2 regions of the Caloramator mitchellensis genome follow, and region 2 is predicted to be linked to the other one. Evidence: riboswitches for the same ligand, from Rfam matches in the RefSeq annotation. Region 2 holds a riboswitch; the other holds the start of a gene.
The links. A riboswitch is a leader RNA that binds a small molecule or an ion and turns the genes downstream of it on or off. The one in region 2 is predicted to bind cobalamin.
Positions count from the first base shown of each region.

Region 1: linked by a shared signal. The riboswitch ahead of ABG79_RS00870 (DUF4430 domain-containing protein) and the one ahead of cobT (nicotinate-nucleotide--dimethylbenzimidazole phosphoribosyltransferase) in region 2 are both predicted to bind cobalamin.

Region 1 covers NZ_LKHP01000001.1:171,034-175,464, reverse strand. Annotated here, with positions in the region: gene ABG79_RS00875 (prenyltransferase/squalene oxidase repeat-containing protein) at 1-1,527, opposite strand, end outside; gene ABG79_RS00870 (DUF4430 domain-containing protein) at 1,539-2,105, opposite strand; cobalamin riboswitch at 2,194-2,362, opposite strand; gene ABG79_RS12175 (TRM11 family SAM-dependent methyltransferase) at 2,418-3,341, opposite strand; tRNA gene ABG79_RS00865 (tRNA-Leu) at 3,408-3,490, opposite strand; gene ABG79_RS00860 (transglutaminase-like domain-containing protein) at 3,537-4,431, opposite strand, start outside.
Region 2 covers NZ_LKHP01000020.1:22,323-26,753, forward strand. Annotated here, with positions in the region: gene ABG79_RS11335 (histidine phosphatase family protein) at 1-348, opposite strand, end outside; gene cobS (adenosylcobinamide-GDP ribazoletransferase) at 339-1,079, opposite strand; gene cobU (bifunctional adenosylcobinamide kinase/adenosylcobinamide-phosphate guanylyltransferase) at 1,076-1,612, opposite strand; gene cobT (nicotinate-nucleotide--dimethylbenzimidazole phosphoribosyltransferase) at 1,614-2,690, opposite strand; cobalamin riboswitch at 2,835-3,006, opposite strand; gene ABG79_RS11355 (hypothetical protein) at 3,061-3,375, opposite strand; gene ABG79_RS11360 (diacylglycerol/lipid kinase family protein) at 3,423-4,301, opposite strand; gene ABG79_RS11365 (HD-GYP domain-containing protein) at 4,310-4,431, opposite strand, start outside.

The DNA of each region.
Region 1 (4,431 bases), on a different contig from region 2:
AAGCGATTTATTATTTACCCAAGTGCCCCACCACTTACCGTTTGAATAATCAGGTTTAAAATCTCCCACACTGTCTATAAATGGTCCCAAATCATAGTATATAACTTCAAATGGTATATTATTTTCTATTAGAACCTTTGCAACAGCTGCATAAGCCGACTTAACTTCAGTAGTGATTGACTTTCCTGTAAAATCATACACCGTTTTATTTCCAGCTTTCACAGTATACGTTCCAATTGTTTTTTCAGGGGTTTCTATTCTTACTGTTACATCGTAGCTTTTTTCTACTAATTCAAAAACACCCAGAACAACTTTTATAATATTGTTGTTGTTTTTTACAAAAACCTTGTAATTCAAGCTATTTAATTCTAAATTCTTATAAAATTTAAAATATCCATTATTTGGTTTCAAAGTATAAGCGTTCTTATCACCATTTATGATAAGAGTTGCTTCATCGGCACCATCTGCTCGTATTATTAGTTCTACATTCTTTAAATCTTTATTATATACTGAATATAAAACTGCGTTTGTATTTTCGTTCTTAGTAACTGCTTTGAAAAATTTCCCTTTGGTAAATCTTATATTTTTATACATGTTTTTATTGTAATTAAAACTAATCAAAGCTCTTAATACCTGATTTGTAGCAATGCTGTCTACATTGCTGCTCTTTAAATGTTTAAATCCGCCAGTTCTATCTTTATATAAATAAAGTTCTTCTAGTATATTTCTTTTTCCAATATAATATCTAGACAAATCGTCACCAGCAGAAACTGCTGCCTGAACAACCCAAGCCAATGTTTCAGCAGTTTGACTTTCCTTTGAAAGATACTTTATTTTAGATTTTAAGAAATTTAAAGCCTTTGCTACTGATACAGATGATTTTGTTCTTCCTGCCATTGTCAGTGCAGTAACAGCCATTGCAGTAGTATCAATATCGCTATTTTTATTTCCTAGAATCCATGAATATCCACCGTCTTTATTTTGGTTGTTTTCTAAAAATTTTACTGCCATTTCTTTGTTATAGTTTTCCTTAACTGTTTCAAGAGCTATAATACTCCATATGTGGGAATTCAAATATAACTCTTTTGTATCGTCTATCTTATCCTTAAATTTTCCATTTTCCAATTGAGAGTTTTTTAGAATTTCAATTAAATTAACCCCATTGAAATTTGAAGGGTCATAACCTGAGGCTGCAATTGTCAAAATGTGCTTTGCATAGCTTGTTGTCCAATTATATGATAATTCTTTTAATATATCGTTTTGCTTATTTTCTAAATATGTTTTTCCTTTTATTCTTAAATTGCTGCTATTTAAGTTGTAACCTGCCATTGCAAGAGCCACTGCATCCCAGTCGCTTAATCCATTTGTTTTTGATTTATTAATAATGTAATTTATCGCTCCTGAATAACTTTGTTTCATTTTTGATTTTGTAGTATTACTTAAAGCTGCTAAAACAGATGAACTAAATGTCAAAAATAATATTATTGTTAAAATACCTGCAATTAAATTTTTCTTTAAAATTTTCATACTAGCCCTCCTTAAGGCGCCAGATCATCTACAGTCCAGCCCTTATAATTAAAATTTATTTCGTCTCCATTTTTTAATAATATGTCCTTTGCTCCTACGCTTGTCTTTTTGCCATTTAAATAAATAAACCAATCGTATCCTAAAATACCTTTTTTTATATCCTCATCAGTCAGCTTGTTTGGAGGAATGGATTCCAAACCATTGATGGACTTTATGAAACCTCCCTCTTCATAAACCTCTGCATTTTCTTTTAGCAATCTTAATGCATTAATGCTCTTGTTTAGCTTTACTACTTTTTCTAGAAGTATTATTTTATTATCCTTTGAAATGACAAGCTTAATCGCAACTTCTTTGATTTCATTTTGCTTTTTAACATCTGCTTCTTTATTATCTGATTGTGGCTTTATTTCATTAGTTGATTTATTTTTTTGCTCTACATTTGATACATTCGTTGTAACTGAAGTTTTTTGACCTTCAGGTAATGTGTTTGAATCTGAGTTGATAGTATTGTCTTGATTCTTGCTGCAACTAGTTAAAATAAATAATGTGATTAAAATAGGTATAAACTTGAACTTCAATATACCACCCCCTTCCAATCTCAGAGGGAAAAATAAAAAGCCCTGGAAAGGGCTTATAATCATATAAGCTTGCCCTTCCCTCCGAAGGTTATGCTTCATAATACAGGCAGGTTTCCTGGCTTATGGTTCATCTTACTCCCTGGCCTTCCCAAAAGGTGGCATATCAGGTTTCATCCCCATTTACAGTAGCGGGGGCTGCAACGGACTTTCACCGTTTTCCCTTTTAACTTTTCAGCACCTATATTATTTGTATTCGGTTCTTTATATATTATAACATCAAAATAAATTATGCTCAATCTTTCAAAACAATTATCAAGAAATTTCACACAAATTTATATATCTTATGAATTTACCCTTTCTTAATCTACATTCATCTGTTATTTCAAAACCAACATTTTTAATATTTTCCTGCATATCTTCTAAAGTAACAAATACTGCCCTTTTAGCAATTCTCGCCGTATTTTTAATTATTTCATCCTGAATTTCTCTTGTTGTAACGGAAAGAACACCGTAAGGTAAGTCTACGATTGCTGCGTCAAATTTTTCAGCGATATCTTTTATATCGCTACATGATACAACATCCGGATAACCAAAATATTTTAAATTATTTTTTGCTCCTTTAACTACATTGTTGTTAATATCATAACCTTTAATATCTATTCCCATTGAAAGTGCTTCCAAAACTACGGTTCCAATTCCACAACAAGGGTCTACCATTTTAATATTTTGATTTCTTCCTGTTGCAATATTAACAAGAGCCCTTGATACCCTTGCAGTTAGAGAATTACAGTATTGAACCGGTTTTTCATCATGTTCATGCCATTTACCGCTATTCTTTATTAACTCTCCAGCTACCCATTTTTGTTCTATATCCAAAACACCAACTTTAGTTTTGGGATTATGGATTTTAACTTCACCTTCAATATTTCTTCCAATCAAACTTTCTATTTTATGTTTTTTATTCAAATCCATCCTCTCTATCAAGCTAATATACTGAACCTTGTAATCGTCGTATTTAATTTTCTTTTTTTCGATTATATCTGCTAAATCCTCTATAGATTCGGAAATAGCGTCTATTTTAATACAATATTTTATATAGGGACTTCTATTAACATCTATATATTCATCATAAAAAAAATATTTACCATCCAGATTAATATTAAATAGTCTACGTAACTCCATTAAGCATAATTCTTTTTCTCCATCTGGAAAATTAACATAATAAAAAAACATCATATCACCAACCTTTAAAAAACCCCCTTGTTGATATTTCCAACCAAGGGGGTGAAATTTAATATTATATGGTGCGGGCGAAGGGATTTGAACCCATACGGTTTCCCGCTAGAACCTGAATCTAGTGCGTCTGCCAGTTCCGCCACGCCCGCCTACATCCTAAAAAAATTTTATCACTCTATTGAATTTTTGTCTATATCAATATTTACACTTTTTTACTTTTAGAAACCTATATATTTTATTTATAATTAAAAATCTTCCATAATTCATTTTATTAATAATAAATTTACCAATTCCCAAATATTTTATTAGCTCTTTTTCCAAATCTGTAAATTTATTTTTTAATAATTCTTTATCTTCTAAGGTTAAGTCGTAATCATCATATAAATTTCTGTTTAATATTTCTAAAATAATACTCATGTCAATATTTAACTTTTGGCCTATATTTAACAGCAATTCCTCTAATGTTAATCCTTCATAATTAACACCTAATGCGAATGATGTAAATTTAATTTTTGAAACAAAATATGAGGTGCTTATTTTATTTCTTTTAAAAATAATAATTATTAACATTAAAATTACTAAAATAAAAGCGACAAATAATTCAAAATAAAAATTTTTAACTTTCTTGCTTTGACTAATAGCCTCATTATCTTCAACAACCCTGTTTTCTTTTAATTTTTCCGTTTGATTGTCTTTTTCTTGTATTTCGGTTTGATTTTTTAATACATCGAATGCATAATCAATAGTTGTATAATGTCCAGGAGTTGGGTCAAAAGTAACAAATCCAAGCCCATTTATATATGCTTCAACCCAAGCATGCGCATCGGAATTTAAAACATCTATTTCTTTAAAAGGTGTAGCGTTTATAGCAAATCCCTCCACGTATCTCGATGGAATACCTGCTGTTCTTAACATTATAGCCATTGCACTTGCAAAGTATACGCAATATCCCCTTTTTTCTTCAAACAAAAAATGTTCAACAAAATCTACATTGTCAGGTGGAATCGATGGTTTTAAATCATAGGAATAATTTTCCCTTAGATAATCCTGAATTCTTTTTGCAGCTTCCAAATCATTTCGGCTATCTTTA
Region 2 (4,431 bases):
TTCTCCCTCAGGTATTTTATAGTTAATAAAATCATCATTCCATGAATTGACCTCAATCGGAAATTGTTTTAGTGCCTCCTCGTATTTTAAACCTTCAAATATACCAAAATTCATCTCAATGATTCTTTCATCGATTATCTTTTCGCCATCATACAAAATATCAGCTGTTTCTATCGCTCTTTTCAAAGGGCTTGTAATGCAAGTTTTAATTTGAAAATTATCTATAATAGGTTTTAGCATTTTAATTTCTTCAATTCCTCTTTTAGATAATCTTCCATCTGATTTTCCTGAATAAACTCCTTTTAAATTGTCCTCAGTTTCACCATGTCTTACTAATATTAAATCCACTGTATCACCACCCAAAGAAGGAGCAGTAAAATTTCATTTATCTCAATACAAGCACCATAAACATCACCTGTAAGACCATCTATTTTTTTATAGGATATCTTCATAAGAACATAAGTTATCAGCCATCCTATAAATAAAAGTAAAACATACCTTAAAGCAACTAAATATATGCCAACCAGAGAAAAGGTTAAAAGTCCTATGATTGAATATTTAATCGTTTCTTTGCCGGTAAATAAAATCCCTAGTCCTTCATTTCTTGCGCTTTTACCAACTGCAAACAAATACGTTACAAGAAGCCTTGACAATCCTATAGAAACAATTAGTCCTATTAAAGCGCCTTCTTGTCTTAAATTTTTAATTATTATAAATTTAAATAGCAAATCAAAAACAACAGCTATAACCCCAAAGGCACCTATTCTACTGTCCTTCATTATCTCAAGTATTTTTTCTTTTTTTCTTCCTGATAAAAAGCCATCGGCAGTATCCGAAAGTCCATCTACATGTAGACCACCTGTTATGCTTATCCATACGAATAGAGTAATTAGTGCAGCTATTTCTTCATTTATGCTTATTAGTAATCTAAAAGGAATGTATACTATAGAAGCAATTATCACCCCAACAAAAGGGAAAAATGCTGTGCTCTTTTTTATCGTCCTTTCATCAAAATCTACTTGAATATTCAATGGCAGCCTTGTTAAAAACTGAATTGCAAGTATAAACGCTTTAATCATTTTAACTTAAGCGGTATTCCTAAAAAAACAATATAAACTTCATCTGAAATTTGAGCTGCCATCTGATTTATCCTGCCTTGGATATCCCTGAAAACCCTTGCGATATGGTTTTCAGGGACTATGGACATTCCTGTTTCATTGGTGACCATTATTAAATTTCCATTCTTATTGTTCACTTCATCAATGAGGCTTTTTATCTCATTATTGGCCACTTCTTCTATTTTTTTCTGGGTAACTTCATCTATTTTTTCCATGCCCTCTGTAATATCAAACATTATATTCGATATCAAATTTGTCAGGCAGTCGAGCAGGTAATACTTCTCATTTCCAACAGCCTCTTTTAAATTATACGTCCCCTCAAACGTTCTCCATTTTGCATTTCTCCTATTTCTATGCAAATTAACTCGCTGCTGCATCTCTTCATCCCATATCCTTGAGGTCGCAATGTATACTACCTCATTTTTATCCTTTAGCATTTCTTCAGCGAACTTGCTTTTACCCGAACGTGCTCCACCGCTTATCAGCGTTATCATTTTATTTCTCCTCTCTTATGTCAACTAAAAAGTCGTTAACAATATTTGCCTCCTCAAATGAACCCATTTCATTGACTATTGCAAGTGCAGATTCTATTATCATAAACGCCAATGGACATCCTGAACCTTCTCCTAGCCTCATCTTTAAATTAAGCATTGGCTCTATGCCTATTTCATTCATCATATAAACTGCCCCAGGCTCTGCAGACAAATGCGATGGGAATATATAATCCTTAACAAGTGGATTTAATCTTACTGCACAAAGCGCTGCCGCAGATGAAATAAAGCCATCTATTACAATTGGAACTCTGTTTTTTGCAGCAGCAAGGAAGCATCCACAAAGCCCTGCTATATCAAACCCTCCAACCTTTGCTATAACATCGATGGGGTCATTGGGATTAGGCTTATTTATTTCTAGTGCTCTCTTCACTACATTCTTTTTATTTTGATGCTGTTCATCTGTAAGTCCTGCACCCTTGCCAACTACAACATCTGGACTAAGACCAGATAATGCGCTTAAAACTGCTGCCGAAGTCGTTGTGTTGCCTATTCCCATCTCACCAGTTCCTAAAAGGTCAACTCCTCCTTTTACAAGATTGTCAACAACTTCAATCCCTATTTCAATTGCCTTTACTGCATCTTCATAGCTCATAGCCGCCTCTTTAGCTATATTTTTAGTCCCATATGCAATTTTTTTGTTAATTATCAAAGGATGGTCAAAATCTGCGTCAACTCCTATATCAACAATTGTAAGTTCAGCACCCGCCTGTCTTGCAAGAACACAAACCCCAGTAATTCCTCGAGTAAAATTTTCTGTAACAACTTTAGTTATAAATTTAGGTGCACAACTAACACCTTCATCAACTACTCCATTGTCTGCGGCCATTATAACTATATTCTTCTTGTTTATTTTATTATGTATTTTACCTGTGATGCCTGCCATTCGTGCCCCTATTTCTTCTAAAGTTCCAAGGCTGCCTATAGGCTTTGTAAGATTATCGATATGTTTTTTGGCTTTTTCTACAACCTCCATATTAAGCGGTTTGATTCCTTCAATAGTTGATTTTAATAATTCCATTGCTTATCCTCCCTCTTTGTTTAAAAATTCAATAAATTTTTGACATTTAAAAAGCCTCTACAAAGGTAGAGGCAAGATTATACAAAAAAGCCTACCATAGGGGCAGGCTATATCTTTACAATCAGCCACTCCCTTCCCTCCGAAGGATTAGCATCATTAAAGGCAGGTCTCCTGGCTAACGGGTCCTCCTCATCCAACCCTTCCCGGTTTTACAGTGGTTGTTGGATTCGTCGCCGTATACAGTAGCGGGGGCTGCAGCGGATTTACACCGCTTTCCCTATTAAGCTTTTCAAGCACCTTTAACAAACTTTATTAAATTTTAGTATTAATGTTCTCGTTTTTTTCAGTTTATCATAAATAATAGTAAAATTCAATTAGTAGATTCGTTTTGTTCGTGGTTGCCATTTTTTCTTTGCTGATAAAAGCTTGAAATCGAACCTAGCAAGTCATGGACAAAATTTGAACCTCTGCTAATAAGGATGCCTGTTAAAATATTCCCCACAAAGGGTATTTTATTTGCCCCAAGATACATAGTAAATACATCAAAGTCAAAAACTATGCAAATTAGTGCTGCAACAGCTATCGCGCCTATCCTGTCAAAACAAAAATACTTGTCCTTCTTTATCATCTTCAATGTTTCCCAAACTGCTTCTGTAAAAATAGCTGCAATGAGTATTTTGTCCATAAAACCATCCGAACAATTGATTCAATAACATTATATTATTTTTTTTCTCAACTATTCCTAGGAATAACAACATTTAACGCATTTTTTAATATTTCAAATTCTGCTCTATCAGTTATGATTATCTCTCCGTCTATATTTACTGCAAATTCCTCATCTGAAGTGATTACAAGTTTGCTTCCTTTAAACATGCTAACTTCTCTTAAATCTATATGTTCACCCTTTATGTATTTACTAAGCAAGAAGGGTATTTTTAGTTTGTTCATATTCTCAATAAAGCATATATCAAATAGCCCGTCTGATATATCTGCCTCAGGAGTAGGCAGCATACCACCGCCGTAATATTTTCCATTAGATGCTGTTACGAGCAATGTTTTTGCATTAAAACTATACTCATCTATACTAACATTAAAGTTCTTCCCTTGGTATTTTAATAGCGTCTTAACAAGCCCATAAAGATATGCACTCTTACCAGAAAAAATTTTATTGCTCCTTTGCACTGCATGGGCTATTTCGCTATCAATTCCAGCACTTCCTATATTGATAAAAAATCTGTCATTGCATTTACCCAAGTCAACCCTAATTATCTCTCCGTTTATGATATATTCTAATATTTTTTCTATATCGCTGTCTTCATAAATCGTCCTTGCAAAATCATTTCCAGTTCCACCTGGTATAACACCTAATGCAGCCTCTGAACCGATTATGCCGTTAACCACTTCATTAAGTGTCCCATCTCCACCTACAGATGCAACAACATCAAAATACTTTGAGCCTTCTTTGGCAATCTGTGTTGCATGCTCAGGTGCCATTGTGTATTCTATTTTAAATTCTACACCTTTTTTATTGCAGATATTTTGTATCAACGGAACCAAGCCCTTAGCCTTCCCATGTCCTGCCTTTGGATTAACTATAAACAGAAACTTCATAAAATCACCTAAAATATTATTTCTACTATGCCTATATTTGTATGTTTAACCAAATCTATATCATAAGGTTTTATCTCATTCCCAAACTCGTCTTTTACTATCCTGACTTTAGGTTTATCCGGGAATCCTT